3 regions of the Synechococcus sp. PCC 6312 genome follow, and region 3 is predicted to be linked to each of the others. Evidence: riboswitches for the same ligand, from Rfam matches in the RefSeq annotation. Region 3 holds a riboswitch; each other region holds the start of a gene.
The links. A riboswitch is a leader RNA that binds a small molecule or an ion and turns the genes downstream of it on or off. The one in region 3 is predicted to bind cobalamin.

Region 1 (9,666 bases), 560 kb from region 3:
ATTAAACGTCCTTGAAACGCCTGTCAAGAAAGAGCTAGCGTTGAGGTGGCCACCGTTAACGTGAAGCGTTGTACCATTTTCCGGTCATTTTGGAGTGTATCTTTGATCCAGCGTTTGTCGGGATAGTCACAGAGCCAGTGAATAAAGACTTTCCAGGGAACGCCTGGTGGGCGGCATGGCCGCCCACAATCTTGGCACGTCCAGTTGGCATTGTGCTTGATGGTATGGGCAATGGACTTCCAGTTTTTTGGGTATTTGCGTCTATCAATGGGCATTTTGGCGGGTGTGTACACAGTTCTTCAGGTTACCTAAGCCCCAGTGAGGGAGGGAAATCCATTATCTTTAATGGCTATACCAGGCCTGATACCATTGCTTCATTTGCTTAATCTCTGCGCTTTGAGAACGAATAATATCGTCAGCGAGTTTTTCCATTTCCGGACGATTAGTGTTGGTTTTGAGGTTGCTGGCCATCATCACAGCCATTTGGTGGTGGGGAATCATCTGACGAATAAATTCACGATCAAAGTTCTGTGCAGTTTCTAAGGCTGCCAAATCCATCGCCATCATCCCGTGTTCCTGGTGCATTCCCATCAAGCCCTGAGTGGATAGGGGTGGAACAGCCCGGCCAAACCACTGTTGATACCAGGTCTTCATTTCGTTAATTTCACGCTCTTGATCCTGGATAATGCTCTGAGCCAGCGTTTTGAGTTCTGGGTGTTGAGCTTTTTTTAAGGCAAGCTCGGCCATATCAATGGCATCTTGGTGATGCGGAATCATCATTTCGATAAATCCTTGATCAGTCCAACCCATTTGCATCGGACGTTGAGCGACGACACTGGATGATTGACTTTGATACGCCACTGTTACCGCCGCCGCAGACCCCGTAAGAATAAGCCCAGCCAAGCCATAAATCCATAGTTGATGACGCATACAAGTCCTCTCCTGTTTACTTTCCTACTTCTAGTCTGACCAAACATCATGAAATCAAGATGAAATTGAGAGTGGGTCATCTTGCATTCAAAGAACGGGTAATAAGCCTTTGGATTCATGCCGGATCAAAGCGATATCCCAGGCCATAGACGGTCTCAATCGGATTAGTCAGTCCATGGTCTGCTAATTTACGGCGCAGAATCCGAACTTGGGCCGCAACAACATTACTGGTGGACTCAGAAGCAATCGCCCACAGTTGATTTTTAATTTTTTCACTGCTGAGAATTTGCTGGGGATGTTTCATGAAATATTCGATCAGTTGAAATTCTTTAGCCGTCAGAGGAATCCTGACCGAATCAGCTTCCGTGTTCTGAATGATTAAATTAGCTGTGCCATAGTCTAAGGTAATGCTGCCAACAGTTAATGTATTAGCTTGCAACTGGGGAGAACGACGGTGTAAAGCCCGCAAACGCGCTAAAAGTTCCTCCATTCCAAAGGGTTTAACGAGATAATCATCCGCCCCTGCATCCAGGCCAGCTACCCGGTCACTAATTTTATCCTTTGCAGTCAGAATCAAGATGGGGAGAGGATTTTGGTTAGCTCGTAACCGTTGACAGAGTTCAATTCCTGTTAGACCTGGTAATAACCAATCAAAGATGCCAAGCGAGTAATGAGTCCAATGGTTCCCTAAGAAGCCCCAGGCCTGGTTGCCATCCTGAACCCAATCCACAATATAGTTTGCTTGAGTCAAAGCCTTTTGAACTGCTGCCCCTAAATCTGATTCATCTTCGACCAAAAGTATTCGCATAACCAATATAGTAAACGGAAGCTAAAAAACCCTCCAGTTAAAATACCAGAAGATTTCTCGAAAATTTTACCAAAGACATCTAATCATAGGTATTAATTCGAGCTGTACCAAAGGGAATAAAGTCAGACTCACCGCGCAACTTTGCGGAAAGATAAAAAAACCAGGAACGAGCATTGATATTTGAGTCTTTTACAGATTTTAAAACAATTTTTAAGTTTTCTTGATGAACAGGTTTATCAAAACTTAGTCGAACTAGATAATTGTCAATAGTATAGCTCATCTCAACCTTATTTCCAGCTTCATCAATAACACTAATGCCATTTATCACACCCAATTTTTTGGGAATTGTCATTGACAATGCTTCAATATTACCGTGACCAATATTGATCAAAATATAATAATTAGAAAAGACAGTGCCTGTACTATTAGGATTGGCATAAGCCTCTTGAATATTCGGCAATAAATTCTTAGAAAAAGAAGGCTGAGGAAATAAACCCAATGATAGTAAAGCAATCATCATATACCTGAAAACATTCATGGTTAATCCTTTTAGAGCAAGTTAGCAATTACAAGAACAGAATTTCTATTCTGGCTCTTAGATATAAGCTTAGAGTGTCATTATGAAATGATGATGAAATTTCATGAATCAAGTTATATAGTAAACAGTAATAAATTGTGAGATTAGGGCGGAATTATATCTCCCTGAAAGTTTCTAGTTTTAGCGAAGGGCTGTTCCTTGTTAAGGCCTGTGATGATCAATTACTCTCACAAATGAAGACGGACTGCTATAGCCCTGATTCCAATTCTGAGTAATGATCATGAAATTAAGATGAAATCAGAGTATTGGATGCTAACGAGAATACTCTTGAATCAATGCCATTTCCGTTCCCAGAAGTTGATTTAAGGTTGGGGTCTTTACTAATTCAGGCTCGCCAGGAGAAGCTAGCAACATGACTCCCATCAAAGCCATAATCGCATTTTCGGCAAAACTGACCAGGCCAAGAGGTGCTTTAGAATTACCACCCACACAAGCACAATTTAAGGCTAACTTATCAATAAAAACTGCCTTAAACACAGAAATTCCACCACTAACCCCAACCACCAAAGCCCCCACACCTGTCGCCATTGGAGCCAGGCCCGATAAAATCCCCAGGCCAATAAATAACTCGATAAACGGATAAACTTTTCCATAGGGTTTACAGCGTTTCGTAATCAGGTCGTATTTGGCAAAACTCTCGGCAAACGCATCTATATCCATCAACTTTAAGGAAGCCAGCATCGACAGGGCAATCCCCATAAACCCAGTAAACCCAAGGGAAGTTGCTACGGCCATTAGCCCTGCAGTCGAAAACAAGGCAATCACAGGGGTGTAGGAATACTCCGGGGCCTGGGCTTGCACCTCTAAATAGGCCGCTAAATCCGTATAACCCCCAATGCGAGTTCCATCCCAGAAGATTTGCGGCGTGGTTTTAACCTGGTGCAGGGTCTTGAACTCTTCTACTTCGGCTTTAGTTGACAAGCGAATATCCTCAAACGGAATGTTGTTGTCATTGAGTAATGCAACCGCTTTTACTCCCCAAGGACACTCATGGTCAGGCATTGACATCCGATAGACTTTTACTGTGGTTTGTCTGCGCTCTAAGTTCATCGTCTTGACTCCTAATGAATTCAACATAGTTTTATGTTAAAGTCTAAAGCAGACTTGAGAGTCAAGTGTTTTTTAGGATATTTTTGATGATGAGTCGTTCACCTCTGAAAATTGGCGATGTGGCCAAACAATCGGGCGTATCTATCCCAACTCTGCGCTACTACGAAACTCTGGGTTTAATTGGTCCGGCCAAACGAGGTGATAATGGTTATCGGTACTACTCTCCAGAGGTTATTTCCCAAGTTCTCTTTGTCAAAAAAGCCCAGGCCCTAGGTTTAGCCTTGGATGAAATTCGCCAAATTCTCAATGTTCGAGACCGGGGGGAATTACCCTGTGAGATGGTGCAGAGTTTACTGGCCAAGAAAATCCAACAACTTAACACCCAAATTTCACAAATGCAGACCTTCAAGCAGGAACTAGAGACTTATCAAACCCAGTGGCAAAGCATCACACCCAAACTGACTGACGCTGAAATTTGTCCGCTGATTGACACAGTTACTCCCTAAATAGGAATAATGGAGCTATGGCAGTGAGTCAGGACAACATCAGGGAAGGTTTATTTACCCGAATGAATAAAGGTTGACTTGTTTGGGCAGATAAATTAAATCAAAGCTTTACTCTATTTCAAAACTCGCGAGGCATTGAAAATAGCGAATACTGCCACACCAACATCCGCGAACACAGCTTCCCAAAGCGTTGCTAATCCAATGCTGCCTAATCCAATAAAGATTGCTTTAATCATTAGCGCTATCACAATATTCTGCACAACAATTTGGCGGGTCTTCTGGGCAACTTTGATAGCCTCTGCCACCTTTGAAGGATCATCTGTCATTAACACCACATCGGCTGTCTCAATGGCAGCATCCGACCCCAGTCCTCCCATTGCTATGCCAATGTCAGCTCTGGCAATTACAGGCGCGTCATTGATGCCATCTCCCACAAACGCAAGTTTCTTTTTCCCAGCTTGATCTAGCAATTTCTCGATTTCATAGACTTTTCCTTCCGGTAGTAGTTCAGCAACAAATGCATCTAAACCAAGTTGATGGGCAACGGATTGGGCAACCACCTGGTTATCTCCCGTCAACATCACGATCTTTTCAACTCCCATACGCCTTAAGTCTCTGATGGCTTGAGCTGCATCAGCTTTGACCTCATCAGCAATCAGAATATATCCGGCGTAACATCCATCAACAGCTAAATGAACCACCGTACCTGCCACATTACAGGTATCATGTTTGATATTTTCTCGATGTAGGAGGCGATCGTTACCAGCAATCACCACATGATTTTCCACAATGGCGCGAATTCCATGGCCTGCGATCTCTTCATAGTTCGTCACTTTAGAGTCCGCGATCGGTTGGGCGTAAGTCTCCCGAATCGACAACCCGACTGGGTGGTTAGAATGAGATTCTGCATTTGCGGCTAGTCTTAGCAATTCAGCTTCAGAAAAACCATTCTTAGTAACGATCCGAGTAACATTGAACGTACCTTTCGTTAAGGTTCCAGTCTTATCAAACACAACAGTTTTAACCTCTGTAAGGGAATCCAAAAAGATAGAACCCTTGACTAAAATTCCTCGCGTGGCCGCTCCTCCAATCCCACCAAAATAGCCTAGCGGAATGCTAATGACCAATCCACAGGGACAAGAGATAACCAACAATACTAGAGCACGATAAACCCAATCAGAACGATCTGCACCAGGAATAAATAACGGTGGCAACAGAGCAACAACTAATGAGAGAAATACAACTATCGGGGTGTAGTAACGGGCAAATTTAGTAATAAATTTCTCAGTAGATGCCTTTTTGTTAGATGCATTTTCAACTAAATCGAGAATTTTCGCAATTGAGGATTCACCAAACAGCTTAGTCACTCGAATAGTCAGCATACCGGATTGGTTAATCATACCCCCAAGGATCGAGTCTCCTGGTTTTACCGTGCGCGGAACAGACTCTCCAGTCAGGGCTGAGGTATCCACCTGCGATCTTCCTTCTAAAATCTCCCCATCCAGCGGTATTTTTTCACCGGGCTTCACTAGAACCAGGTCTCCAACCTTCACCCTTTCTGGCGAAACCTGTCGAACTATGCCATTCAGTTTTAGATTCGCAGTATCGGGACGCACTTCCAGTAAAGCTCTGATGGAACGACGTGATCGCCCCACCGAGTATTCCTGAAATAGCTCTCCAACCCGAAAGAATAGCATCACGGCAACAGCTTCGGGTAGCTGATGAATCGCTAGTGCGCCCAAGGTGGCGATTGTCATTAAAAAGTTTTCGTCAAAAACCTGCCCTCGCAGAATATTACGTCCCGCCGTTTTGAGCACGTTCCAGCCACTCAACAGGTAGGCAGGAATAATCACTGCAAATTCAGCAGAGTTGTAGGGTGTGTTGTGTAAGGGCTGCTTAAAAATAATGGCAATAGCAAACAGGGCAATCGCAATCAGGACGGGTGGCAGTTCTTGCTTCAGCTTAAATTCACCAGAGCGGTGATTGTGACCATGCTCGTGCCCATCATCTGTATCCGGCTCTTCGTGAGAGTGTCCTTCAGCGTGAGAGTGATCTGCACCAGGATTGTGCTGAAGTCTTGCGGTTGTTTTAAGGGTGTAGCCCAGAGATTTGATCCGGTCTTGAATTGCGGCTTCGTTGACCTGTTCTGGGTCGTAGGTTACAACTAATCGCCCGGTTGCCACCGTCACCGCTGCCTCTGTTACCCCTCCCAGCCGTTCCAGGCTCCCTTCTATTTTCATCTTGCAGCCTATACAGTCCATGCCGTCGACCTGCATCTGCTGAGTTTTGAGCGATGGCGTTTGAGTCATAGTCATTGCCTACAGTAATTGCCCGCAACCGGAGGGTTTTCCAAATTGTAGATCAATTTCGGCAAATATATGAATGATTATTCATATATAAAATGATTCTCAGTTTCACCTCTATAATGAGGCTGAAAGCATTACTAGCTCATCCAAAGATCAACTTCATGACCAAACCCACTCAGGATGTAGAGTTTGCTCCCGATAATGCAGAAGTGCCGCAATGTGAGCAGCATTGCCCAGTCCATCTGGATCAGATTCGGCAAGTGCAGCCAGACATGCTGCCGTTGGATCGGGCACAGCAAATGGCAGAATTTTTTGGCACCTTAGCCGACCCCACTCGATTACGCTTACTTTCAGTGTTGGCAACTCAGGAGTTATGCGTTTGTGACTTAGCTACCGCGCTGAAGATGAGTGAATCTGCAGTGTCTCATCAGCTTCGTGTTTTGAGATCGCAGCGTTTGGTGAAATATCGCAAAGAAGGACGCAATGTTCATTACAGCCTTGCCGATCTCCATGTGGTCAACCTGTATCGAGAGGTAGCAGCGCATCTGAATGAAACGGAGTAACGAAAACATGACTGAAGCTCAAGTTCGTAAGCAATACAACCAACTAGCAACTGTGTATGACCAACGCTGGAGCAGTTATGTCTCTGGCACGCTGGAATTTCTCAGAAGTTGGTCAAGGCTCTCTCCAACAGACAAAGTGCTAGATGTCGCGTGTGGAACTGGAGAGTTTGAACGGTTAATCTTAGGGGAAAATCCAAGTCAACAGATAGTCAGTGTGGATATTTCAGTCTTATTCCAATGTTGATTTTTAACTTGCTTCTGTCACTGCCCTACCCTTCGATGATGCTAGTTTTGATACGGTCATCTCTGCTAATTCATTATCACTATTTTAATCATCCCAACGTTGAGCATGACGAACAGCAAGAGATTGGAACGGCGAAACTTAAAGAACATTATTCAGCGTTCAACTTTAGCGACTAAACAAGCTAACGGATCGAGAAGAACATCGATGAAACCAAATGCCAGCTAACAAACTTAGAACAAAAATTCCAGTGTAGTAGACAAGTGAAATCAACCGAGTAGAGAGCGGAGGCGCAATTCCTTCTACTTCCACTTCGTGGCTGACCGGTAGCATTGCGCTGCTGGCTGATACAATCTCCGCAACAACCTGATGAGGTGCACCATCAAAAAACTGCTCATTCCAAGTTATTTTGCCTTGAGCGTCAGTTTCACCCTGATAACCAAATATCTGTTTATTGTCCTCAAGGGCAATTGCTTTTGCGTTGACAATAACATTTGCTTCAGGATTTCCAGTTGTTGTGTTAACAACCTGAATAGTTTGGCTTGAGAGCTGCCCAACCATGGCTTGCTGATCCCCTGATAAACGAATTTCCAGATCCTGCGAACGTTGCACCGATGGACTCATTGCGGCTTGGGTCTCTCCATGATCATGAGCAGACATAAATTCTGCACTGATATTGACAAACAAGAGAACCGCAATTGCAACAACGGTAGCAGCACTGAGCAATAACCTTACGGGTTGAGGCGCAATTTCACCAGCTTGAACTATCTGCCTTCCTCCGATGATTAAGCCACTCCCGACTCCAGCAAAGATCAAAATGCCAATCAAAATAGTAGCATTTCTATACTTTACAAATCTTTCGGGCACTGAAAGCTGCAATGACTGCTCGAATGGCTCAAACGCACCTGTGACAAGAGGAGCCACTTGAACTTTCAAAGCATAATTCCCCCGAATTGGCATCACTTGCTCAAACTCTAGTTTGCCGCTCGGAGCTTTTGCACTCAGTTCAAGCAGTTGAGTTCCCTCTACGATCGGAAAATCAGAGGTAAACCAGGGCGTTTTTGCAGGGGTTAACAGTTGCAATTGAAACTGTGCGTTGGACAAGGGCTGTCCGATCGCATCAACGGCTTGTAATGCAACCCGAATCGGGGTTCCATCGGGAACGGCTTGACTCAAAGGCGGCTCAGTTTGGAACTGAACACTGGGCTGAGCGGCATGGGAAGGAAGGGGATGAAACCAGAGGACGACACAAATCAGGCTAGCTGAGAGAGCCAGACCAACATACTTTAAGTTTTTCATGATTAGCCTGCTAAATCTGGATGACGCTGTAATGACCCTAATGGCAAGCAACCGCTGCGGTGTTGTGTCGAGTGCTGTGCAGGGCATCATGCACGGGTGGGTAAGTGCTGAAATACAGTGTCCAAATAATAAGCGCACATAGGCTAGTCAACAAAGCCGCCTGAACTGGAACTGAAAGCGTAACTTGCTGAGTGCGCTGCCAAAGAGAAGTTGAACTGACCATATCTGTACCTCGCAGATAGATTGACTCACGGACTAGGATATCGGCGGGCATCCTGGCTTGGAGCGTCATTCTCTCCTCACAGTTGCGGGACAGCGACAGATTTGCACTGCTCTTTCCCCCTTGCGTCTAACGGCTGCTCCCCGGTAGAACCGACACAACAAGTTGAGAATACACCACTTTTGCGATCGCTGCTTTATTTTGTCATGGCAGGCTTGTGTGAAATCGGGGGCGGATACCTGGTTTGGCTGTGGGTACGGGAAGGCAAAAGCGGCTGGTTGGCATTGGTTGGGGCACTTTTACTCACTGCCTATGGATTTGTGGCAACGCTTCAACCTGCCAACTTTAGATGAGCCTACGTTGCCTATGGTGGAATTTTCATTATTCTCTCTATCATCTGGGGATGGAAAGTGGACAACATGATGCCTGATCGTATGGACTGGCTTGGAGCCGCAATTGCTTTAGTTGGTGTCTTGGTCATCATGTACGCCCCCAGAACTTAATTCCATTCGTTAATCCTGATTCAAGCTTGAGAAGCCGTCCTTCTCAGACTCTGTTCTCATTGAATCGCTCCCTGGAAGCATGAACTTTCCTAAAGGCTTTCTGAGCGTAGAAGGTAATACGGTTAATAATGAAAGGATTATGAAAAGACTATAACAATGGCACTCTCCGATCGTCCCCCTAGTTTGCCCGAGGTTCACCGCAGTATCTCGATTCCTGCTGCTAAAGGCTTTTGGCGCAAGATGTTGGCATTTGCGGGACCGGGCTACCTTGTTTCTGTCGGGTATATGGATCCTGGTAACTGGGCTACCGACATTGCAGGCGGCTCACGCTTTGGCTACACCTTGTTGAGCGTGATTCTGCTCTCAAACCTAATGGCAATTTTGCTGCAATCGCTGTGTGTGCGGTTAGGTGTTGCCACTGGAAAAGATTTAGCCCAGGCTTGTCGAGACTACTTCAGTCCGCGTGTCAGCTTCATGCTGTGGGTGTTGTGTGAGATTGCCATTGCTGCCTGTGATTTAGCTGAGTTATTGGGAAGTGCGATCGCCCTGCAACTGCTGTTTGGCATTCCGTTACTGTGGGGCGTGTGCCTCACTGCACTGGATGTGCTAGCGTTGCTATTCCTTCAAGGCAAAGGCTTTCGC
Region 2 (9,666 bases), 1.7 Mb from region 3:
TCCTTAGAATTCAATCAAGCCCTTGGCGAAACATCGGCTCTGAAAGCTAATCTTGGCCCTCAAACCGATGATCCCCGCAGTCATGGGAGGTTACCAAGCCGTTAAGCTCAACCAAGGTGGCTAAACAGTCCCCCCTAGCATGGAATTTGCATTGATTGATCACCTGAGCCAAACACAGTCTAGGATGTCCTCAGCAAATGTAGCTCTTCAAACCAGGATTGAGTTGTTGTGAAGTGGTGGCAGTTTATCCCGTTTGTTACACCCGGTATTCGGGCTTGGAATCTTGAGGCGCGCCTGCTCCACTGGCTAACCCTAATTTGGTTGGGCCTGGGCCTGGTTGTCCTGTTTTCCGCCTCCTTTCACACTGGCCTGGCTGAAACCGGGGATGGTCTCTATTTTGTCGAACGGCAATGCCTCTGGATCTTTGCTGGTTGGGTTGGGTTCCAGTTTCTGGTTAATACTCCCCTAGACCGAATGATTCAGCTTGCCTTGCCTGGTTTTTTTGTCACCCTTGGCCTGGTCTTTGCCACCTATCTCCCTGGCCTGGGCAGTACGGTCATGGGGGCGACCCGCTGGATTAATTTGGGTATCTTTCAACTCCAGCCATCGGAGTTCCTTAAACCCTTTCTTGTCCTGCAAGCGGCCTGGGTGTTCAGTCAGTGGTTTCGCTTAAAACTGGTATCCCGCTTAGTTTGGTTAAGTATCTTTGCCATTACCCTGCTGAGTATTTTGCTCCAGCCTAACCTCAGCACCACCGCCCTCTGTGGGATGACCCTCTGGTTTATGGCCTTAGCCGCCGGACTTCCCTACTGGCAGATGGGTGGGAGTGCATTTTTAGGGTTTAGTTTGGCCCTAACCAGCATTAGCTTGCGAGAGTACCAACGGCGGCGGGTGATGTCGTTTCTAGATCCTTGGTCAGATCAAATGGGTGATGGCTATCAGCTTGTCCAAAGCCTATTGGCCGTTGGTTCGGGCGGAGTTACAGGGGCAGGATTTGGGATGTCTCAACAGAAACTAGGCTATCTCCCAGTGGAGCATACGGATTTTATCTTTTCGGTCTTTGCTGAAGAAACCGGCCTGGTGGGTTGCTTGTTCCTGTTGTTGTTACTCCTTGCCTACGGAGCCGTAGCCGTTAGAGTAGCTGACCGGACTCAAAATCCGACCAAGCGACTGATTGTAGTGGGCTGCTTGGTGATGATACTGCTCCAGGCCTTGATCAATATTGGGGTATCTATTGGAATTTTACCGACCACGGGTTTGCCCTTTCCCCTGTTTAGCTATGGCGGTAGTTCCATGATCGCAAGCCTGGCGATTGCTGGCCTCTTGATTCGGGCGGCACGGGAATCCCAAACATCAGCGGTGCGCTCAATTAATTCCCCGTCATCCCGTCAACCTCGGATCAGCCAACGTAAAAGCAAGCTGGCCTCAACTTCTGCCGGATTCCCGGTCTCTAGTTCTAAGACAATCCGGCCGTGAGTTGTGAATAGCCTTCGATTGATAAGAACATCTCCAACACTATCTTCCTAGGCTTATTAAAACCTCTTGCATATACAAGGTTTCCTGTTGCCCAGTAAAAACTCTAATTTCTGAATCTTTATTAATCTTTCAATCTTTTCACTATTTTCAGATGATCCCTGCTTACTATAAGTAATTGAGTCAAAAATTCTAAATTACTTTATACGGATAAACAGCGCAATAAATAACATTTGATCTCATTGCTATACATTTTATACCCTAATTCAAACAACGGTCAGATTAAGATTACGGTACAGTATGAAAAAATATTCAACTCTTTAACTTATTTAGAGATTCAAGTCGAAATAATCATTCAAACTAGTGATCCCATCCGTGATCTTGGCTTTTGTGAGCTGAAAACTGATGGTTTCTAATTCCCTATTGCCTGATTTTTCAGATTTTGATTTTGGTTCAAGATTACAGAGGTGCGAATTCATGAATACCGAAAATATTATCATTTTAGTCATTGAAGATGATGAAAATATTAGAGAAAATATTGTTGAAATGCTTACAGATGCAGGCTTTCAAGTACTGGTAGCTGAGAATGGTGTTTCCGGTTTGAGAATTGCCCAGGAGAATCATCCTAACCTGATTTTGTGCGATATTATGATGCCTCAATTGGATGGTTATGGGGTGTTATTAGCATTGCGGCAAAAGCCAGATACGGAATTGATCCCCTTCATTTTTCTGACGGCGCGAGCGGATCGAACTGACCAACGGATAGGGATGCAATTGGGAGCGGATGATTATGTCACTAAACCCTTTAGTCGGGCGGATCTCCTTGAAGCCATTTCAACTCGTTTAGCCAAGGCTAATTCTCAAGAAGGATACAGTGATGTCAAAGTGGCACGGGAGCGAGAAAAACTTGAGCAAATGTATCACTATGACCCGGACTCTGGCCTGCCGAATCGCTTCTTGTTGCGGCGAAAATTTAATGAAACGGTGGCTACCCGCAACAGCTTGGCGGAATTAGTCGGGATTCTCACGCTTCAGATTCTGCAACTGCGCCAGGTAGAAATGGTGCTCAATCCCCAAGAACGACAACAACTGATCCTGGAGTTAACCCGCCGTTTAAGGAGTCAGTTAGGGGAAAAGGATGTTCTTTTCTTGATGGATCATGACCGCTATCTGATTATTGCGGCTGTCCCTAAGACTCGGGGGGAAATTCAAAGCTTTGTTGAATTAATTCAAGAGGTGATGGCTCAACCGATCCGAATCGGCACATTTCGCACCCGCTTATCGGTACAGATGGGGATTAGTTGCTTCCCAGAAGATGATATTCGCTTAGAGGGACTGGTGGAAAAAGCGGATCTTGCCGCGAGTCTGGCTTCCGAGGACGTGACTTACGAATTTTATTCGTCTCATCATCGAGAAGAAAACCTCGAGCAATTGATGATGGAAGATGAGTTGCTCCAGGCCTTAGAGGACTCTTGGTTTCGGGTCTTTTATCAACCAAAAATTGATGCCAACACGGGGGCGATAGTCGGGGCAGAAGCCTTAGTGCGCTGTCAACATCCGCAGAAAGGCCTCTTACCACCGGCAAAATTTATTCCTATCGCTGAAGCAACGGGCTTAATGGTTCCGATTGGCTTAAAGGTTCTAGAACAGGTCTGCCTGGATCAAAAACAATGGCATAAGCTGAGTCTGCCGCCGCTGAAGATTGCCGTGAATCTGTCGCCCCTCCAATTTCGCCAGGCCAACCTGGATCAAACTATAGCCCAGTTACTCGCCACCCATGAACTTCTCCTTTCCCCCAATTTCCTCGAATTAGAAGTGACAGAATCCTGCTTAATTGCCAATGTGCCCCGGGCCTGTGAAATCTTAACCTCCCTGAAAACTTTGGGGATCACCATCGCCATTGATGATTTTGGGACTGGATACTCCTCCCTAGAGTATTTGCAAGTGTTGCCAGTGGATGTGGTCAAAATTGATCAGTGTTTCGTTCGAGACTTAGAGACGAATCCCAGGAACGCCAGCATTGTTAAGTCGGTGATTCAACTGTGCCACGAACTGAATTTGCAGGTGGTCGCGGAAGGAGTTGAAACCGTTGCTGAGGTCAGATTTTTACAGAGTCTAGGCTGTGATCAACTCCAAGGCTATTTGTTTAGTCGGCCGGTGCCAGAACCACAGTTTTATCAATTCTGGCTGGACTGGTCAGCCTCAGACGCACCAGAGCTTTCCCAGCTATTGCCAGTATTTGCGGATGAGGCGGGCTAATGCGTGTCCAAACGGATGCTTACGAGCAGAAACGACTGGAAATCCTCAAAAGTTGTCGCCTCTTAGACACGGTTCCCGACTATGCCTTTGATCAGATTGTTTTAACCCTGAAAGAAGTCTGTCAGGTTCCTGTGGCTCTGTTTGGGTTAATGGATCAGGAGCGAGAATGGTTTAAGGCCAAAGTTGGCTGTGGCTTAACTGAAGCCCCCCGCGAAACTTCTTACTGTAATGTTGCCCTACAACAGCAGCAAATGTTGATGATTCCCGATACGCTCCAAGACCCTGTATTTATCAACAAGCCGGCCTATTTGAATGAGCAATTGGTGCGGTTTTATGCCGGAATGCCCCTGATTACCCCGGATGGCTATGGCCTGGGGGTGCTGTGTATTATTGATTTTCTGCCCCGCGAGCTAACATCCAGCCAAGTCCAAACCATGACCGAATTGGCCCGGCAAGTGGTGATTGAAATTCAAAAACGGCGGGTGATCGAGAGTATTAACCTGGAGGCTCTGGAGCGGATTAGTCATCATCGCCAAGATCGATTCTTTTGGAAATTAGGCCTGGGGTTTGGCCTGGTGATTGCCCTGAGAATTGCCTCCGTCCTCCCCACTCTTTGGATGACTGCTCACGCTCAAAAACTCTCAACATCGGTCATTCATACTCAGGAGATACTAGCCCACATCAACGAGTTGGAATTATCGTTGCGTGAAGCCCAGTTAGCCGTGCGGAACTATACCATCCTTAATAATCGCACTACTAACCTAAATAACTATGATACTCAGATCAAAGATATTTATCAGCATTTAGCTCAATTAAAGATTCTAACAGAAGATAACCCCAATCAACAGATGGAATTAAGAAAGTTAGAATTATTAATGAATGAAAAAATTAAAATTCTTAATCAACTGATTGATGATATTGATCGTCAAAATGTTGATATCGTTAGACGAGCCTATATCACGACGGAGTCCAACCCGTTAATTCCAAATTTAGTCCAAACGCTAAGGAGAGTTAGAGACCGAGAATTAGTCTTACTCCAACAGCGACGAAAGGCTTTTAAGGAGAATGATGAGTTAAGCTCAACCATAACCTGGGCAAACTTGGGGATTACCCTATTAATTCTGATTGTGATTCTGATCTGGATTTATCGCGAAATCCGCCGCCGTTATCACCGAGAATCTAAAGCAAACCAACAGGAAGAATTTTTAGAAGTTACCTTGGCCAGCATTGGGGATGCCGTGTTGATGACTGATGCCGATGAAACGATTATCCTGATGAATCCGGTGGCGGAGGTGTTAACCAATTGGCCCCACCAAGAGGCGGTGGGACAGAAATTTTCAACCATTCTGAACCTGATCAACACCGAAACCCAAGCACCCTATCCCTCCCCCGCCACTGCGGCTATTAAGTCTCAGGTGAATCAATCCCTACATAGTGCGGTGTCCTTAGTCCGGCGAGATGGAGAAAAAATTGATGTTGATGATAGCTGTGCCCCAATTATTGGCTCCAGTGGTTTAGTGGAAGGGGTAGTCATGGTGTTTCGGGATATTTCTGAGCAACGCCGCCAAGAAGAACAACTGGCCCAAACCCTGAGCCGCGAGCAAGAGATTAATGGCTTAAAAACTAGCTTTATTTCGATGGTCTCCCATGAGTTTAGAACTCCCCTCACGAGTATCTTTTCCTCAACTGAACTATTGGGATCTTTTGATGGAAAAACGAACCCAGAACGGCAAAAAAAACATTTTGAACGCATCTACTCCTCCATCTACCGCTTAGAACAAATGCTGGATGATGTCTTACTGATTGGTCGGGTTGAATCAGGTAAGTTGCAGTTCCAGCCCGATGCCATGAATTTAGAATTTGTGATGAAAGATATTGTTGATTCGATTCAAGCGGGGATTGGCCGCCATCACCAGATTAACGTTAGTTTTGACAATGTGGATCAGCCAGTCTTCATGGATGCCAAACTGATTAAATATATTTTTACCAATTTACTATCCAATGCCGTCAAATACTCGTTACCGATGCATCCTGTCGAGGTGAAGGTTGCCATTGTCAACGCCGGGGTTGAAGTCCAAGTGATTGATCAGGGGATTGGCGTTCCGGCGGAAGATTTACCCAAACTGTTTCGGACATTTCAACGGGCTAGTAATGTTGGCAATATTCACGGCACCGGCCTGGGGTTGAGTATTGTTAAAACCTGCGTGGATTTGCATGGCGGCTCAATTCAGGTGGCAAGTGTTTTAGATCAGGGGACTCGGTTTCGGGTGTGGCTCCCCAATCATTTGGCGGTTTTATCTAAAGCTAGCTAAACAGGATTGACTGATGGCCTAAGGGGGAGATTTTGGGTGGCTAGGAACTGCCTTGGTATGGTAAGAGGCCCCACTATTGTTGAGGAAGCATTGTATCGGGGGAATGAGAAGCTATAGGTTTCTAAATTACATACCCAATATGACGTGAACCTACCCGGTTGGGACTACGTAAACGTACCCGGTTGGGATCGAACCAACGACCGATCGCTTAGAAGGCGAGTGCTCTATCCGCTGAGCTACGGGTACACAAGTGTTAGGTAAAAACGGTAACTTAAGCCCAGGCCAATGACCGGCTGGATTAATTCAATCCTATCAGGTCATTAAGGTGGGGATGGCTGGGTTAACAAAACTGAATTACTCAGGAAATCCGACCAGGTGATATGGTGATGGAATCGGTTTTGATGGGGAGCAGCCATCAGACGCAAGGGGGAAAGAGTAGTGCCGAATCTACCGCTGTCCCGCAACTGTGATGAGAATTTCTAACCTAGGTTCTCTCAGTCAGAATGCCCGCCGATGTGATGAACTCCAATTAACGTTGCGTCTGCGAGGTACAGGCAAACATGAATATTTCCCGCTGGTTAAGCCTGGGGATGATAGCTGGGCTAAGTTTTTATCTTGTTATCGCCTCTCCCGCTCCTGCCTATGCCATGCACATTATGGAAGGCTTCTTACCTCTCAGGTGGGCAGTTTTTTGGTGGATTGTTTTTCTACCTTGTTTTTGGTTAGGCTTCCGATCTCTCAACCGTATTGTTAAGGAACAGCCGGAATTAAAGCTCCTTTTGGCTTTGGCTGGGGCGTTTACTTTTGTCTTGTCAGCCCTAAAACTTCCCTCGGTCACAGGCAGTAGCTCTCATCCAACTGGGACGGGCCTGGGGACAATTTTATTTGGCCCTTGGGTGATGAGTGTTTTGGGCGCGCTGGTTTTATTGTTCCAGGCCCTCCTTTTAGCCCATGGTGGCTTAACGACTTTAGGAGCCAATGCGGTTTCGATGGCTGTGATCGGCCCATTGGTTGCCTATGGAGTTTATTGGCTGATTCTCAAAACAACCCATAAGCAGAAAGTGGCGATTTTCTTAGCCGCAGCCCTGGCAGATCTGGCAACCTATGGAGTCACGTCTTTGCAATTAGCCCTGGCATTTCCGGCCCCAGTGGGCGGGGTTTTAGCCTCATTTCTGAAGTTCGGTGGCATTTTTATGATTACCCAAGTCCCCTTGGCCTTGAGTGAAGGATTACTCACTGTTTTAGTCTGGAATTGGCTCCAGGCCTACTCACCGGAAGAACTCAAATTATTAAAACATTTACCCGCAGCCCTAAAAGAAACCTAAAGCTTATGCACATTACAACCGAGACCGAAACCGAACAAGTCACCCTCGCGCCAGAAATTCGTGATTACTTGAAACTCGTCAGTGGCAGCAGAATTAAGTTTGTTATTAATGATCAGGGACAAGTCAAACTCTTTCCACTCAATGTTGAAGTTGAACCGCTGTCTGGAATCCTTCACTGGCCTGGGATAGCTGAAGTCTCTCATGAAGATATGGAAGCTGCAATTATTGAGGCCGCCAATGATTGGACTTGATCCTAATTTCTATCCATTCACCGCTGAGGTTGTTTCTCTCGATGCTTAAATCCCGTTCATTGCGCCTCAATCTTGGCTTAACTGCTGGAGTCTTAATCCTGATTGCTGTTCCCTTAGCCATGCTTCGAGAAGCTGAATTTTCCGGTGCAGATAACCAGGCCCAGGATGCGATTACCGCCCTTCACCCCAACTACAAACCCTGGACACAGCCAATTTTTAAACCTGCCAGTAGTGTTGAATCTCTGTTATTTGCTGCCCAGGCCGCTTTCGGAGCCGGAATGATTGGCTATGTCATGGGTTGGTATCGTGGCCGTCAGGAAGCTAGAACCGATGCCTCCCCATCCCCGATGAAAAATCGAAATCCGAATTGAATTTATCAATCTAACAATCTCAAACTAGAGCGTTATGTAGGCTGTTCTGAGCCATAAGAACCTGAGAAATCTTCCTAGAAAAACGCTTTTTAACCTATCCTTGTTTAATTCTCAATGGGAAACGTGATATGGCTAGTAAAATTCCTGTTACGATCATCACCGGCTTTTTAGGCAGTGGTAAAACAACCCTAATTCGCCATCTCCTCCAAAACAATCAAGGGCGGCGAATTGCAGTCTTGGTGAATGAATTCGGGGAAATTGGCATTGATGGAGACTTGTTACGCGCCTGCACGCCGGAAACCTGTGAAGACAGCAAAATTTGGGAGTTAACCAATGGCTGCTTGTGTTGCACGGTTCAGGAAGAATTTTTACCAACAATGCTGCAACTCTTAAAGCGACGGGATCAACTCGATCATATTTTGATTGAAACCTCTGGCCTGGCCTTGCCCAAACCCCTGGTAACTGCCTTTCGTTGGCCAGAAATTCGTCAGGGGGCGACTGTGGATGGTGTTGTCACCGTTGTGGATTGTTTTGCCGTAGCTGCGGGTCAATTTGCCCCAGATTTAGCCGCCATTGCTGCCCAACGCCAGGCCGATGAGAGCTTAGACCACGACACGCCCCTGGGAGAACTTTTTGAAGATCAACTGGCCTGCTCAGATTTGGTGATTCTCAATAAAACCGATCAAGTCGATGCGAATACCCAGGCGCGCGTCATGGTCGAACTTAAACAGGAATTGTCTCCTCGCGTCAAAATATTATCCACCCACCAGGCCCAAGTGAGTTTAGAGCTAGTCCTTGGCTTTAATGCCGCCGTGGAAGATGATCTGGATGCTCGCCCTAGCCACCACGACCTAGAGGAAGATCATGATCATGACGAAGACATCAACTCGGCTCACATTATCCAAGACCAGGAATTTCAACCGGATATCCTCCGCCAACGTCTTGAGGCCTTACTCCAAACTGAAGAAATTTATCGGATTAAGGGATTTGTTGCGGTTCCGGAAAAACCAATGCGTCTCGTCATGCAGGGAGTGGGCCAACGCCTGGATTATTTCTATGATCGACTCTGGCAACCCGAAGAACCTCGCCAAACCCGCTTGGTATTTATTGGGCGAAATTTAGATCCCGAGCGGTTAATGATGCATTTAATTTCTTGAAACACGTGGCTGATCAGGATGACCTTGAATGGTTTTGTATGCTGTTTTTTACTGCCTTGTTGTTGGATGAGTTCTGTGGAGCTAAACCTTTTGCTAGTAACTTTGCTTGAGGCAAGAACCAGTTGCTTGAAACTAATTTAACTTTATTATCCCGTATCAACTCTAATGAATCAGCAGGCGTTAGATCAATTTTGGCAAGCTTACCTAGAGTCAAATCCGACTGTTTTATCTACCAGTGATTATGCTGGGGCAGTGCAATTTGGCGATTATCCTGATTTAGCCAATGAATTAGGGCAGTTAGTTCTTAAAGGGAACAAAACCGCCACCTGCTCGGCTCTTTGGGAATGGGAAGCAGCCGCAGAGGAAATTCCTAAAGTTGGTCTCAAGCGCATTGTTATAGATGGGGCAAATAACCCTTTGTGCGTAATTGAAACCACCGAAGTCAAGCTTTGTCCATTTAATCAGGTTGATGCACAATTTGCAGCGGATGAGGGTGAAGGAGATTGTACTCTGTCTAG
Region 3 (9,666 bases):
GGAAATAGCTTTTTACCCCGACAATGGATTTAGCGGGTCGTAAATTAGCGTAAAGATTCAGGCGTTTGCGAATTTCCACGTTCACAGAGCGAAAGCCTGTCCCCACAGGGGTAGTAATGGGCCCCTTAATGGCGGTTTTAGTTTCTTTAATCGTGTCTAGGACGTGCTCCGGTAAGGGTGTCCCATACTTATCCATCATGTCCACGCCTGCATCAACCACGTGCCAATCAAAGGCCACCCCCGTTGCATCTAATGCCGTCTGGGTCGCTAAAGCAACTTCAGGGCCAATTCCATCGCCGCGAATTAAGGTGACTGCGTGGGCCACGGGGCATCCTCCTAAAAAGTGATGGGAGCGTGATTATGTCTCAGGATCATACCGCCAATTTATCCAGGCCCATGTCAGGAAATCTTTAAGATTAGTCCAAACTAACCATGCCTGAAAATCTTAAGATTTGCGGGGCCTGATTTCTAGAGTTCTCTAGGAACAGAGGTGCTACACTATCAAGTCAAATTGGCCATTTTTTTCTCCACACTTTTCCTCTCCGGCATTCAGTCTGCTTTCTCCGCCTGATCCTCACTTGCGAGCTTCCTGATTCCTTGGATACTAATTTGCCTGAGTCTTTTTCCATGACCACGACTGTCCCCCCAGCATCGTTATCCACCCTACTGCAACCCTCCCCAGGCCCGGTTTTGGCCTTGAAGCAGTTGGTGGCGCGACTGCAACGGGAAAATAGCAAAATCCAAGAACTGTTGGCTTCTCTCAGTTTTGCCCTGCGCACCCTCAACAACCTCAATCAATTTTTTGAACTGATTCCCTTAATTACCTCGCGGGTGACAGAAGCCGATGCCACCGCCTTAGTTCTATTTCGGGCTGATGGACAGGTGCGTCTCGAACAACTCCACTGCCATGCCAGTGATCAATGCCCAAATATTCGCTCAGCCTTGGAGACAGCAACCCGTACCCTGGCCAATGGCCTGGCTAATGTGGATACTACCCATACCCAAGACTCCCTAGAAAGCCAACTGGATGCCCAACTGGCCGCCCGGATTCCCACAGGGATTAGATTTTTTGGCACCAGTATTCTCGTGAAGGATTCCCAACTCCGGGAACGGGGCCGGCTTTACATTTTTACCCAATCCCCAACCTATGACTGGTCAGAAACCCGCCAACATCTGATGCAGGTAATTGCGGATCAAACAGCGATGGCCATTGCCAACGATGAACTGGCGGTCAAACTCCGGGAGCGACAACGCTTAGACCGAGAACTGGAAATTGGCGCGGAAATTCAAAAAAATCTCCTCCCAAGCCACTGTCCAGAGATTTGGGGCCTGGAATTAGCTGCGGCCTGTCGCACAGCCAGTTGGGTCGGCGGTGATTATTATGACTTTATTCCAATTACCTATGGCCAGGGGGATCACAAAACCATAGCCCAAGGGCGGTGGGGTATTGCCGTTGGGGATGTCATGGGTAAAGGAGTTCCAGCCGGTCTAATTATGACTATGACCCGGGGAATGTTGCGGGCAGAAGCTCTCAATGGCCATCGCCCCAGTCGGATTATGCAACACCTGAATCGGGCCATGCAGCCAGATTTGGAAACCTCCCATCGCTTTGTCACCCTTTTTTATTCGGAATACAATCCCCAAACCCGCATTCTCTCCTACAGTAATGCAGCCCACTTACCTCCCCTCCTCTGGCAGGCCAGAACGGAATCTGTGCGCCGATTAGATACTTATGGGATGTTGATTGGTTTAGATGGCCGGGCCCAATATCAGGAAGTGGCGGTGCAATTAGAGCCGGGGGATCGAATTATTTTTTATACCGATGGGATTACCGAGGCTGAAAATCCACAGCGGGAGCGTTTTGAGGAGTTTCGTCTCCAAGAAGCCCTAAGCCAAGCCTGTCAGTTAGCACTCTCTCCCGATCGGGTTTTAGAACATATTTTTACAACCGTGAGCCAATTTACCGGCCCGGTCAAAGAGGAACAGGATGATATGACCCTCATTGTGTTATCAGTCACAGACTAGGCTGAGATTTCGGCAACAGAAAAGCCCCCTAGGCTGAAAGCTATCTGGCGGTAGAGGGCATTGGCCCCCTTGAGAAAACAGCCGAGGCAAAACCAGTAAGATTGGAACGGGATCCCCTGTCAGTCATCTGCCCCCGTTCCCCCCTCCTTCATTCATGGCTAAGGCTAAAGATTTTTACTGATGAGACGGCGTATTTACCGGAAGGTTCAACCCCCTGCCCAAAACCTGGACTCCTTTATGGATGTGCTGACCAATACGGTTGGAGTTTTGATTTTTGTCTGCTTATTTGCCAGCTTAATGGCGGCTGAAGCTCCCGCTTTGATTAGGACTCCCTTGGCCCGAGAAAGTAAGAAAAGTATTACCTTTGTGGAATGTCGCGAGAACCGGGTGACTCCTCTTGAGGCGGATAAAGTTGAAGTCGCCATGGAAAAGCAAGTTCGGCTGTTAAGTGCCACCTCCCTCGGTGATCCCCTCATGGTCTTTAGCCAACTGAATAATTTCGAGGTCAACACTCGCTATTACCAGGCCAGGCTCTCTGTTTTTGAATATCAGGGACAACCGATTCTGCAAACCCGCTATCAACCCTTAGACCCCTTTGCCGGAGAGAGCCCAGAGCGAGTTGGCCAGGCCAATTCCGTCTTTCGCCAAACCTTAAATCAACTCCGTCCCCAAGAGGATGCCCTGTTGTTTTTTGTTCGTCCCGATAGCTTTGATTGTTTTCGGGCGGCCCGGAGCGTGGCCTGGCAACAGGGGTTTGATGTGGGCTGGGAGCCGTTAAATAATCAGCAACCGATTACCTTCGTTACTGGGGGGAATGGTCGCCGTCCCACGGTGCAATAAGTCCTAGACGTTTTGATGATGAGATTAAATCCATGCCCCGTAAACCCAAGCCTGAACTTGACCTAGGCCCACTAGAACGGATTGAGCGGGGTATTGTCGCGACTCCCCTGATTCAGTGGTATCCCGGCCATATTGCCAAGGCCGAAAAAGCCCTCAAGGAACAACTGAGTCGGGTGGATGTAGTCTTAGAAGTCCGGGACGCACGGATTCCTCTAGCGAGTTTTCACCCCCAAATTCCCGCATGGATTGGGACAAAACCGCGTCTGCTGATCCTGAATCGTTTGGATATGATTAGTCCCTTGGAGCGGGAACAATGGCAGGCCTGGTTTCGATCCCAAGCTGAGAGTCCCTATTTCGCCAATGGACAAACAGGAGATGGAGTCGTAGCAATTTTCAAAGCCGCCCAGGCCGCAGGGGTAACGGTTAATGAACGGCGCAAACTCCGAGGCATGAATCCCCGACCCGTGCGGGCAGTGGTGTTAGGGTTTCCCAATGTTGGTAAGTCTGCTTTGATTAATCGGTTACTGAAGCGAAAAATTGCCGCCAGTGCTGCCCGGCCTGGAGTGACCCGCCAACTCCGCTGGATCCGCATTTCCGATCAACTTGAACTGTTAGATGCCCCTGGGGTCTTGCCTGCAAACCTCAAAGATCAAAATGCCGCCATCAAGCTAGCTATTTGTGATGATATTGGCGAAGCTGCCTATGACAATCAGCGGGTTGCGGCCGCCCTGATCGACTTATTGCAGGACTTAAACCAAGCCCCCCGCTTGCTCAACCGCTATCAGGTCGGACTAGATGAACGTTCTGGGGAAGAATATATTGTTTATCTAGCTATCCAGCGTTTCAAAAACGATCACGAACGGGCGGGACGCCAACTCCTCCAAGATTTTCGGCGGCTTGCCCTTGGCCCCATCTGCCTTGAGAAGCCACCCAGCCCATAGCTTAAATCACGAGTTAGAGAGGAGCATTATTGTTGGGGGTGCTGGCTTGGGCCTGGCCAATACCAACGGTCACCTGTTGTCCAAACTGCTCTAAAACAATGGCCGGACTGGAGCCATAGGCCAAAATATTGGTCACTCGCACCCCATTGGCTAAGGTATCTCCCACCCGCACAGTTCGACTGACAACTTCACCGGGGGCGCGCACAATGGCCTGGGGAACCCCAGCGACCACAGCCACACCAAATAACTGCACACCCTGGGCATCTTTAGGCGGAGGTAAGGGAGCTGCGGGAACTCGGCCAGGAGGTAAGGCAGAAGGGGGGAGAATTTCGGCTAGCCGCTGATTAATTTGGGATACAGGGACAAACTGAATTGGCGCCGGTAAGGGAGCATTTTGGCTATTTAAGCCAGGGGGAGCCTGCGCCGGACTGACACTACTAAAGGGATTGGGGCGGCCCACATCCTTGGCCTGGGCAATGGTTTTCACCCGCATTTGGGGATTGGTTGGCGGTGTGAGATTTCCTAAAACTGAGGGGCCAACACCAGCCGTCGGGGGGGGTTCTGGGGCAGGGGGCGATGGAGTGGGTAAGGGGGGCGGACTAATCGCAGTTGATTCGGGTTCCCCACCACCACAGCCCACTAAGAGGCTTGTCAACAGGCCCAGCACCAAGGCAGAGCTAATTTTTCTCGACATTTTCGTAATCCTCACACCCTAATTCCACACCAAACTTAATCGTGTCGGTCATCTATCCAGCCAATGGGATACTCAAAGCACACCTAACTTTACGCACTGGAAACTAGCCTATGCACAGTGGCTATCTACAGTATTCTCAGATGTTGATCAGATCACAATTTATCGCAGACCATTTAGGTTAATTGGCACAGATATCAAAAACTGGCACAGGCAATCATTAAGCCCCCGAAACTGGCACAAGTCGTCTTGGTTTTCGGCGGGAATTCATGTTTGCTAAGAGGTGGAAGAGTTTTAACGTTAAGGTTAGGGGAATGGAAATGCTACCATCATTGCGCTTGGGCATTCCTTTAGTGACAACAAGCCTGCTAACAGTCCTCCTTGGCAACCCAGCTGCCCAAGCCGTTGAAACCATTGCCGCTTTGCCTGATGGTAATTACCGCGTTTGTAGCCAACCCCCAACCGCATTACCGGCGGGCCAGCCCAGTGGCACCTGTTTTATCTTTACAAAACAAGGCAACAACGTTGTCGGACTCTATCGAGAAAGCCCAGCGGCTCCGGTCTCTTGGTGTTTAGCTGGAACCGTAAATCAAAGCACAATTTCCGGGCTTGCTTCCACAACCGGAACATTACCCATAAACTATTTACTCAGTTCTCTCTCTCCAACCTCTGAATATCGGCAATTGGCTCCCTTCTTGAAGGTGGCCGAGGTGGAAGTTCGCAAATTTATTGTTAATCCCCGACAGGGCTATGCCCTCCAGCTCGTCCCCTATGGCATTAATGACAGTCGGAATCAAGCCATTGATCTCACCGGTGGAAAAGAGGGCGATAAGGATAAACAACCCTTACTGGGTGAGATTCGCTACCGGAATGCTGTCTTAGATTTAGGCTCCTTTTATCTCTACAATGCGGGTTCGGAATTGCCCCCACGCACTTGCAATCCCCTCACCTAGGCCGAAATATTGAGAAGGAGTTCTTGCTAGGGTTTTAAGGAGACTAAATCCCTCTAGGCTAAGTTTTACAGACTTGCCCTAAGACTCAACGGTCGAAAGCTGCCAGCACTGCCCCAACCAAGCGGCTTGCTCTTGGCGAGAGGTGGTCAGTTGGCGAATGACACTCCAGATTTGAATGGCTACGGCTGGGGAAGAAATTTCTACCTGGAGGGGTTGATAGGGAGTACACCAACAGCGAATCCCCAAACCAGACAGCCGATGGTAGATGGGCCAGCGATGATCCCAGCGCACCGCAATAGTATGCCGAGCTGTTTCGGAGAAATCATGATGGGCGTGGGAATGGGACTGCATGGGGAGAGGAAATCCTCCAAAGGTAAATTTAAAAAAATAAATCAATACTTGAAAATGCCAGTCTTTCGCAAAAAAGATAGATCGGAGTAGGCTTTCCCAGGCCAGCAGTCACTTATTGCTAAGGTGTGAGGCTAGGGTCGGTAGTGTCATTACCTGGGTATCGGCAAAGTTATTGATATTATATAGCAATAAAGACAGGAAGCAAGTCTAGAAAGTTTCTTAGTTACCCGGCCTGGGCCAAAATATCTTGGCGACAATCAGCGACTAACCTGGGTCGAGTATGTTATCAATAAAGTAAGCTTATTGCGATTGGCAAGGGTTCTCCGCTGGATTATCAATTTGGCAACTTGGATATCCTGTGCCCATAACCCACCTCTGGTTCCTTGCCCAGCGTAGTGAGATTCGACTAACCTCTAACTTTAAATTTGAGAGACTGCCATGACAACTACGACTCAACCTCGTCAGGATTTTGGGGTCATTGCTGAAAATGTTGTTCTACTGGATCTGGCCTCTACCACGCCAGTCTGTGAAGGCATGAATCGGCTTTTGGCTAGTTTCCAGGCCTTGTATCTGCAATATCAAAAGCATCATTTTGTTGTTGAGGGAGCCGAATTCTATCAGTTGCATGAATTTTTCCAAGATTGCTACGAAGCTGTCCAGGGCCATGTCCATGATTTGGGTGAGCGGCTCAATGGCCTGGGGGGAATTCCGGCGGCTAACTTTATTCAATTAGGAGAGTTATGCTGCTTTACTCCAGAACCCAGTGGTGCCTTTAGCAGCCGGGAGATGATCAACCATGATCTATGGGCAGAGCAATCCCTTCTCCAAATTCTGCGTCAACAAGCTGCCCAGGCCGAAACCTTGGGTGATCGGGCCACTGCCTATTTGTACGATCAGATTTTGCTCAAGACGGAAGAGCGGGCCTACCATTTGGCCCATTTCTTGGCTGCAGACAGTCTGAAAGCCTAGGATTGCTGGTGCATTGTGCAGGCGGCGAGTAATTGGGGAACTTGGCTGGGGGTGACGTGGGTAAAACGACTTTTGCTCGGCATCACCACTAGGGCTGGCCCCCGTTTACATTCCCCAATACACCCAACTGCTTTGAGGGTAATTTGTCCTTCCAGGCCTTGGGCGGCAATTTCTTGGGTTAACTCGTCCCAGATTACGGTGCCACCGCGGCGACAACAATTAGATTTTTGACAAATTAAGATTTTTCCAAGTTGACTCACGCCCTTCTCCCTGGAGACCGCTGCCTCTGGAGAGAGGATTTTTTCTGGGGGGGAGGCAACAATTTGGCAATCGTGGGCTTTATAGCGAAATTGATTGTTTTCCGGTTTATATTCCCGTTCCCCGGAGACTTGGATAATGGCTTCCAGGCCTGGGGGCTGCTGGAGGGATTTACGAGCTAGTTTGGTCAGCTTAATGCGATAGATTTCCTCATTATGTTTGAGATATATCGCCTTAGGATAGGAGCCCTTTTCTTGATCAAACGCTGTAATCACGCCTGTGAGGGAGAATCTTTGGATGCGGGGAAACTTGGGGGTCATCATGATTATTAATAATCATTCTTAGTAAGCCTAGGCTAGCACATTTGTTGTTGGAGATTTTACCCTGCGCCCGCTTCTCAGGGAGCTTCAGCCTGGAGAATCAAGCCATGTTAGGATGAGGGGATGCTCGATTGGGAAAGCCCGGTGAAAGTCCGGTACTGTGCCGCAACTGTAAAGTCCAAATAACTTGAGACAGCAGGTTATTGGAGTAAGTCAGAATGCCAATCGAGAATAGAACATTCATTTTCATTTAGCCCTCTCTGCGGTTCACGGAGATTAGGTGTCAGATTTGCCCCCATTCACAAACTCTTTATCCCCTGTCTGCCCAGGCCTGTTTTATGGCGTAACGGCGGCTGATGGCTTACTGCTACGGATCCGCATTCCTGGGGGGCAACTGAGGCGTGAACAGGGACGGGGCCTGGTGGCCTTGGCTGAGCACCTGGGAGTGGAAACCTTACAGATTACGAATCGGGCCAATATCCAACTGCGCGGACTCAAGGAGATTCCCAGGCCTGAGGTCTTAGAACGATTACAGGCACTGGGCTTAGCCGCCCAAAATCCGGCTGTAGATGTCTTACGCAATGTCATGGTTAGCCCTTTGGCAGGGTGTGATCCGGCCGAGTTAGTTAATTTTGCCCCTTGGCTACGGGAGTTAGAATTTTTTTGGGCAAATCACCCCGGCCTGGCCCAATTACCCGCCAAGTTTTCCATTGGCCTGGATGGAGGCGGGCTGTGCAGCATTGGTCAGCGTTCTGCAACTGTGGCCGAGCATCGCTATAACGAAATCCAGTTAACCGCCCTAGCCGTTGATCCAGAAATAGCCCCAGGCCTGGAGACCGGGATTTATTTACATTTAATGTTTGGGATTGAGAAAAAATTGATTCCCACAGGTGTGCTAGTCTCTCCTGAGCAAGGCTTGCCGTTAATTAAGTCCCTGATTTGGGCTTACCTTGACTATTGCCAGGCCCCAGATCGTCCCCCCAAAGTCCGTTTACGAGAGATTATGGCTGATTGGGGCTTAGAAACATTCTTAAACCAGGCCCGCCGTTACTTAGACTTTCCCCTCACTCGCCACCCCAAAATTCCCTCCCTTCCCACCCACCCTGGTCAACAACACCTTGGGATTCACCCCCAGGCCGAGCCGGAACAGGTGTATATCGGGATTGGCTTACCCCAAGGGCAACTGACCAAAGATCAATTACGGGGCCTGGTGGGCTTGGCCTCAGAGTTTGGTTCTGGGGATTTGCGCCTCACCCCTTGGCACTCAGTTCTAATCGTTAATACTCCCTCTCTTCAGATTCCAGCCGTGATTGAGCAATTAAGCCAGTTCAATTTATCCCCTTTTCCAGAAAATCCCCAAGGTATTGTCGCCTGTGCTGGCAAACCTGGCTGTGCTGCGGCCCAAACCCCAACTCAAGCGGATGCCCAGGTTCTAGGGGGCTATTTAGAGTCCTTATCCTTAACTACCCCTGTGAATATTCACCTCACCGCCTGCCCTAAGGCCTGCGCCCAACCCAGTCCGGCAGAGATCACCCTTTTGGGCATTGGGCCAGATATTTATCGCCTCTATCTCGGAGATCTTCGGGATGACCAGGCCCCAGTCATGGCCCAACAACCGCTTGCGGAACTCTTGCCCCTGATTGCCGCCACGTTAGGACCAAAATCTGGGCCCGCCCACTCTAGCAGATTATGACCTACGACTATATCCGTGATGGCAGTGAAATTTATCGCCAATCCTTTGCCACAATTCGAGCCGAAGCCAATTTAGCTGGCCTGGATCAGGATTTAGCGACAGTGGTGGTGCGGTTAATCCATGCCTGTGGAATGCCCGATATTGTCAAAGATTTACAGGCATCAGCGGGGGCCGTCAAAACTGGGCGCAAGGCTCTTCAGGAGGGGGCCGTCATTCTCTGTGATGCCCAAATGGTGGCCGGGGGGGTGACGCGCCAACGACTGCCTGCGGATAATTTGGTCTTGTGTACGTTAAATGCCCCGGCAGTCCCAGGCCTGGCGGTGAACATTGGCAATACCCGTTCCGCGGCGGCGATTGAGTTATGGCGACCCCATTTAGCCGGAGCAGTGGTGGCCATTGGGAATGCTCCAACGGCTTTGTTTTATCTATTGGAATTACTGGATCAGGGCCTACCCCCACCTGCCCTAATTTTGGGGTTTCCAGTCGGATTTGTGGGGGCGGCGGAATCTAAACAGGCCTTGGCCACCCATCCCCAGCAAATTCCCTTTATAACGGTGCATGGCCGACGAGGGGGAAGTGCAATGGCCGCCGCCGCAATTAATGCCTTGGCCCAGGAGCAGGAATG

Region 1: another riboswitch for cobalamin. It lies ahead of SYN6312_RS13355 (hypothetical protein); the one in region 3 lies ahead of cobG (precorrin-3B synthase).
Region 2: another riboswitch for cobalamin. It lies ahead of SYN6312_RS00655 (energy-coupling factor ABC transporter permease); the one in region 3 lies ahead of cobG (precorrin-3B synthase).

Annotation. Positions count from the first base shown of each region.
Region 1 covers NC_019680.1:2,733,707-2,743,372, reverse strand. The annotation lists gene SYN6312_RS13400 (hypothetical protein) at 24-275, opposite strand; gene SYN6312_RS13395 (DUF305 domain-containing protein) at 343-930, opposite strand; gene rppA (two-component system response regulator RppA) at 1,046-1,738, opposite strand; gene SYN6312_RS13385 (hypothetical protein) at 1,818-2,258, opposite strand; gene SYN6312_RS13380 (MauE/DoxX family redox-associated membrane protein) at 2,589-3,386, opposite strand; gene SYN6312_RS13375 (heavy metal-responsive transcriptional regulator) at 3,473-3,892, shown strand; gene SYN6312_RS13370 (heavy metal translocating P-type ATPase) at 4,006-6,201, opposite strand; gene SYN6312_RS13365 (helix-turn-helix transcriptional regulator) at 6,360-6,761, shown strand; gene SYN6312_RS18420 (hypothetical protein) at 6,769-7,005, shown strand; gene SYN6312_RS13355 (hypothetical protein) at 7,171-8,301, opposite strand; gene SYN6312_RS19075 (CbtB domain-containing protein) at 8,339-8,593, opposite strand; cobalamin riboswitch at 8,549-8,693, opposite strand; partial or broken gene SYN6312_RS19070 (YnfA family protein) at 8,704-9,024, shown strand; gene SYN6312_RS13350 (Nramp family divalent metal transporter) at 9,181-9,666, shown strand, end outside.
Region 2 covers NC_019680.1:140,993-150,658, forward strand. The annotation lists gene SYN6312_RS00630 (thioredoxin family protein) at 1-105, shown strand, start outside; gene SYN6312_RS00635 (FtsW/RodA/SpoVE family cell cycle protein) at 229-1,476, shown strand; gene SYN6312_RS00640 (bifunctional diguanylate cyclase/phosphodiesterase) at 1,951-3,732, shown strand; gene SYN6312_RS18070 (ATP-binding protein) at 3,732-6,044, shown strand; tRNA gene SYN6312_RS00650 (tRNA-Arg) at 6,218-6,290, opposite strand; cobalamin riboswitch at 6,421-6,574, shown strand; gene SYN6312_RS00655 (energy-coupling factor ABC transporter permease) at 6,605-7,369, shown strand; gene SYN6312_RS00660 (hypothetical protein) at 7,375-7,620, shown strand; gene SYN6312_RS00665 (energy-coupling factor ABC transporter substrate-binding protein) at 7,662-7,991, shown strand; gene cobW (cobalamin biosynthesis protein CobW) at 8,120-9,148, shown strand; gene SYN6312_RS00675 (ASCH domain-containing protein) at 9,314-9,666, shown strand, end outside.
Region 3 covers NC_019680.1:2,173,989-2,183,654, forward strand. The annotation lists gene SYN6312_RS10635 (isocitrate/isopropylmalate dehydrogenase family protein) at 1-325, opposite strand, end outside; gene SYN6312_RS10640 (PP2C family protein-serine/threonine phosphatase) at 628-2,025, shown strand; gene SYN6312_RS10645 (hypothetical protein) at 2,206-2,865, shown strand; gene ylqF (ribosome biogenesis GTPase YlqF) at 2,898-3,806, shown strand; gene SYN6312_RS18335 (hypothetical protein) at 3,820-4,500, opposite strand; gene SYN6312_RS10660 (hypothetical protein) at 4,818-5,450, shown strand; gene SYN6312_RS10665 (Asr1405/Asl0597 family protein) at 5,529-5,801, opposite strand; gene SYN6312_RS10670 (Dps family protein) at 6,240-6,770, shown strand; gene SYN6312_RS10675 ((2Fe-2S) ferredoxin domain-containing protein) at 6,767-7,351, opposite strand; cobalamin riboswitch at 7,445-7,593, shown strand; gene cobG (precorrin-3B synthase) at 7,638-9,041, shown strand; gene SYN6312_RS10685 (precorrin-8X methylmutase) at 9,038-9,666, shown strand, end outside; gene cobI (precorrin-2 C(20)-methyltransferase) at 9,664-9,666, shown strand, end outside.